Regions from separate parts of the Bacillus siamensis genome, predicted to be linked through region 1. Evidence: a T-box and tRNA genes for the amino acid it is inferred to sense, from the RefSeq annotation. Region 1 holds a T-box; the other holds one or more tRNA genes.
The links. The T-box of region 1 lies ahead of tyrS (tyrosine--tRNA ligase). A T-box ahead of a tRNA ligase gene usually reads a tRNA of that ligase, here a tRNA-Tyr.
Positions count from the first base shown of each region.

Region 1 (2,449 bases):
CTTCAGCAAGGCGTTTCTGCGCTTCCCTTTTCTCTGGAGCCGTTTCTGCTTTTTCAGCATAAGCTTCAATTTCCTCTTTTGATAAGAAAGTAAAGTATTTTAAATATTTGACGACATCACGGTCATCTGTATTGATCCAGAATTGGTAGAATTCATACGGCGATGTTTTTTCTTTATCAAGCCAAATCGCGCCACCTTCTGTTTTGCCGAATTTCGTGCCGTCAGCTTTTGTGACGAGCGGAATGGTAAGACCGAACGCTTTCGCCCCTTCTTCCTCCGATTTTCTGATCAGTTCAAGACCTGCCGTAATGTTGCCCCACTGGTCACTGCCTCCGATTTGGAGTTTGCAGTTCTTTTCTCTGTACAGATTCAGAAAATCGTAGGATTGCAGGATCATGTAGCTGAATTCCGTGTAAGAAATTCCGGTTTCAATTCTTGAGCTTACAGTATCTTTCGCAAGCATGTAGTTGATTCCGAAGTTCTTTCCGACGTCGCGGAGAAAATCAATGATGCTCATTTTTCCGATCCAGTCAAAGTTGTTCGCTATGACGGCTGGGTTTTCTCCTGCATCGAAATCTAAAAATCGGGAAAGCTGATTTTTAATTTTTTGCGACCATTCGACAACGATATCCTGAGTATTTAACGTACGCTCCGCTTTTTTACCGCTCGGATCGCCGATCAGCCCCGTCGCTCCGCCTACAAGCGCAATCGGATGGTGGCCTGCAAGCTGGAAACGGCGCAGTGTCAATATCGGCAGAAGGTGACCGATGTGCAGGCTGTCCGCCGTCGGGTCGAACCCTGAGTATAAACGGATTTTTTCTTCGTTCAGCTGTTTATTCAGTCCTTCTTCATCCGTCATTTGCTGGATTAAGCCGCGGAATGATAAATCTTCTAATAAATTAGTCATTTTGTCTGCTCCTTTGTTTATGGAAATAAAAAACGCCCCTTCGTTTAAAACGAAGGGACGATATAATCGCGGTACCACCCTACTAATAAAAGCATAAAAAAGCTTTTATCACTCTTTTTGATAACGGACCGTGTCCGTTCTTCCACTACTGAAAGCCTTGGAAGGGCTTTGTTCGCAAAAGCGGTTCATGAGTGTATTCGGCATATCCTATGTGCTGATTTTCACCGGCCATCAGCTCTCTGGAACAATCAGATATCCTACTTGTCTCAATCAAAACCTTTTCGTATGAAGCTTACTCATTTTTAACATAAATAAGATGTCATGTCAACGCCGTCTCTTTAATCTTCCATTGTGGACAGGTCGCCTGCCGGCAGGTCCAGCTCCCACGCCTTCAGCACACGTCTCATGATTTTTCCGCTCCGTGTTTTTGGAAGTTTATCTTTGAATTCAATTTCCCGCGGTGCGGCATGGGCGGCCAGCCCTTGTTTTACAAAAAGGCGAATGTCCTCCTTCAGCTGATCGGATGGCTCATGCCCTTCTCTAAGCGCGATAAATGCTTTAATAATTTCTCCCCGGACAGGGTCCGGCTTTCCGATAACACCGGCTTCGGCAATCGCCGGATGTTCCACAAGTTTGCTTTCGACTTCAAACGGGCCGACGCGCTCGCCGGATGTCATGATGACATCATCGACTCTGCCTTGGAACCAAAAATAACCGTCTTCATCCATATAAGCTGAATCTCCGGAAACATACCAGCCGCCCGGCATGAAATAAGATTCATATTTTTCTTTGTTATTCCAAATGGAATCCATCATGGACGGCCAGCCCTTTTTAATGGCGAGGTTCCCCATTCGGTACGGCGGAAGCTCATTCCCTTGATTGTCAACGATCGCCGCTTCCACTCCCGGAATCGGTTTCCCCATTGAACCCGGCTTGATCTCCATGCACGGATAATTGCAGATAAGCTGCCCGCCTGTTTCCGTCATCCACCACGTATCGTGGATGCGCTTGCCGAATACTTTATGTCCCCACTTAATGACCTCCGGGTTTAAAGGTTCTCCGACACTCAAGACGTGACGAAGTGAAGTAAGATCAAATTTGGACGCCATTTCATCTCCGGCGCCCATAAGCATTCTGAAAGCCGTCGGAGCGCTGTACCAGACGCTGACACCGAGCTTTTCAATCGTGCCGTACCAGTTTTCCGGACTGAATCTGCCGCCGACGATCACATTCGCCGCTCCGTTCAGCCACGGCGCAAAAATCCCGTACACCGTCCCGGTCACCCAGCCCGGGTCCGCCGTGCACCAATATATATCGTCCTCTTTAAGATCAAGCACCCACTTGCCGGTCTGGTATTGCTGAATCATGGCTTCATGAACATGAAGCACGCCTTTAGGCGTTCCTGTTGATCCTGATGTATAGTGAAGCAGGTAGCCGTCTCTTCTGTCCATCCATTCAATATCAAGTCTCGTGCTTTCTCCCTCAGCCGCTTTATCATAATGAATGATTTTATCTCCGGCTTCTTTGCTGCCGCCGACAATG
Region 1 covers NZ_CP155579.1:2,795,589-2,798,037, forward strand. The annotation lists gene tyrS (tyrosine--tRNA ligase) at 1-907, opposite strand, end outside; T-box leader at 958-1,190, opposite strand; gene acsA (acetate--CoA ligase) at 1,246-2,449, opposite strand, start outside.

Region 2 (2,449 bases), 1.3 Mb from region 1:
AAAATGCCGTTTGCAATTCCCGCATGACCGCAAATGTTGTTTTAATACGTCTTCATCTTCAGGAAGGATATCTCCATCAAGATGCTTATGCATAAGCTGCACGATCTGTTCAGGACAGCTCATTTCATCACCCCACTTAAAGATCCCTTAATTGTTTTCTAAGAGCCTCTCTGCCTCTGTGTATCCTTGTCTTGACGGTGCCGACAGGGATATTCAGAATCTCCCCGATTTCAATTAAAGAGAGTTCATCAATATACTTTAATACAATAACCGTTCTGTACTTGTCAGGCAGCTTTAAAATCTTTTTCTGAATTGTGTCCGACAGCTCCAATGACAACACGGCGTCTTCAGGGAGAACCCCGTCCGCAGCGATCTGCGAATACATCGTCAGCCCCTCTGCACCCGCCACTTCTGCGTCCAGATAATAATCAGGCTTTTTCTTGCGGATACGGTCAATGGTCAGGTTGGTCGCAATTCTGTAAAGCCACGTTGAAAACTTTCTGTTGATGTCGAAACTGTCGATATTGACATACGCTCTGATGAAAGCTTCCTGCGCAATATCTTCCGCTTCGTGGACATTGCCGAGCATGCGGTAGCAAAGCTGGTAAATCTTATCTTTATAAAGGTCAACGATTTCCGCAAACGCATTTTGATCGCCTTTTTTGACTTGCTTGATTCTTTTTTTAATCAGGTTTTCCATGTTTTATCTTACCTCTGCCCTTCACCGGTCTGTATCTATACGTTGATTGTTTTAAAAGGTTTCATTTTTTTTATTACATTTATTTTACCAAATTTCAGGCAGGGTGTAGATGGAAAATACAGAATATACTGCCTTAACAGCAGCTTAAAAATAGTATATCTGATGAACAATCAGAATTCGAGAAAAAATACCGATAAAAAAAAGACACCCTTATACAAAAGGTGTCTGAGACTGGGCTAGCTGGATTCGAACCAACGCATGACGGAGTCAAAGTCCGTTGCCTTACCGCTTGGCTATAGCCCAAAATGGTGGAGGGGGGCAGATTCGAACTGCCGAACCCTGAGGGAGCGGATTTACAGTCCGCCGCGTTTAGCCACTTCGCTACCCCTCCGTATTCTTTGGAAAACAGTGCCGGCCAGAGGACTTGAACCCCCAACCTACTGATTACAAGTCAGTTGCTCTACCAATTGAGCTAGGCCGGCAAATATGGTGGAGGATGACGGGCTCGAACCGCCGACCCTCTGCTTGTAAGGCAGATGCTCTCCCAGCTGAGCTAATCCTCCATATGACCCGTACGGGATTCGAACCCGTGTTACCGCCGTGAAAGGGCGGTGTCTTAACCGCTTGACCAACGGGCCGTTGTGTCCGCGTCGAGCTGACAAAAGTTATTATATACAGGTTATACCCCTTTTGTAAAGAGAAAATTTATTTTTTTTATTTTCAAACTTTTTTACCCGTTTTTTAACTGAAAAACTCGTCCCTTCTCTCTTATTTCATTTAAGATGAAAGTATCAAAATATTGAAGGGAATGGACACAGATGATCTTAGTCAGCTCTTGTCTCGGCGGTATCGAATGCAGGTATAACGGCTCCCACGCCGCCTCGGAAAAAATCCGCAGACTCGTAGAGGAAAAGAAAGCTGTTATGGTCTGCCCCGAACTTTTGGGCGGCTTCACCACTCCCCGCGAACCGGCGGAAATCATCGGCGGCACGGGCGAAGACGTGCTGAACGGAACAGCAAGAATCGTAACGGCATCAGGTGAAGACGTTACATCTTTATATATAGACGGAGCGGAAAAAACGTTAGCATACGCAAAAGAAATAGGCGCCGCAGCGGTCATCCTTAAAGAAAACAGTCCGTCCTGCGGCAGCAGCTTCATCTATGACGGCACTTTCTCCGGGAAAAAGATAATCGGGGACGGCATCACTTCCGCTCTATTAAAACGGGCAGGCTGCCGCGTGTTATCAGAAAATGAACTGGATCAACTATAAAAAGGAGAGTAGATATCATGGTTGCAGCCCTATCCTTTTATAAACCGGAGCATGCAGACGGCCTGAACGGGTTTGTACTCAGTGAAGAAGATAAAATGTTCACAGCTCTCCCGAAGGATGTACTGCCGCAGGCTCTTGTCATCCGGGAGCGCTATCCTACAGTCGTTTTAAAAGAAGACACCCCCGTCGGTTTTTTCATTTTACATACCTCAAAGGAAACCATAGCCCCATATTCGAACAGCGTGTCTGCCATTTTACTGAGCGCACTGTCCATAGATGCGCGGCAGCAAGGAAAAGGTTATGCCAAACAAGCGATGCTGCAGCTCCCCGCTTTTGCCGCAAATTATTTTCCTTGGTGTGACGAGATCGTGCTTGCAGTGAACCATCGCAATCATCGCGCAAAGAACCTGTACCAGTCTTCCGGTTTTATTGATAAAGGGCGTCGCAGGATCGGCCCCATCGGCGAACAGCACATTCT
Region 2 covers NZ_CP155579.1:191,422-193,870, reverse strand. The annotation lists gene rsiW (anti-sigma-W factor RsiW) at 1-123, opposite strand, end outside; gene sigW (RNA polymerase sigma factor SigW) at 137-700, opposite strand; tRNA gene ABDB98_RS01115 (tRNA-Gln) at 932-1,003, opposite strand; tRNA gene ABDB98_RS01110 (tRNA-Tyr) at 1,007-1,091, opposite strand; tRNA gene ABDB98_RS01105 (tRNA-Thr) at 1,110-1,182, opposite strand; tRNA gene ABDB98_RS01100 (tRNA-Val) at 1,188-1,263, opposite strand; tRNA gene ABDB98_RS01095 (tRNA-Glu) at 1,267-1,338, opposite strand; gene ABDB98_RS01090 (DUF523 domain-containing protein) at 1,519-1,971, shown strand; gene ABDB98_RS01085 (GNAT family N-acetyltransferase) at 1,989-2,449, shown strand, end outside.
Region 2: it encodes a tRNA-Tyr, which carries the amino acid that the T-box ahead of tyrS (tyrosine--tRNA ligase) is inferred to sense. The anticodon was not compared.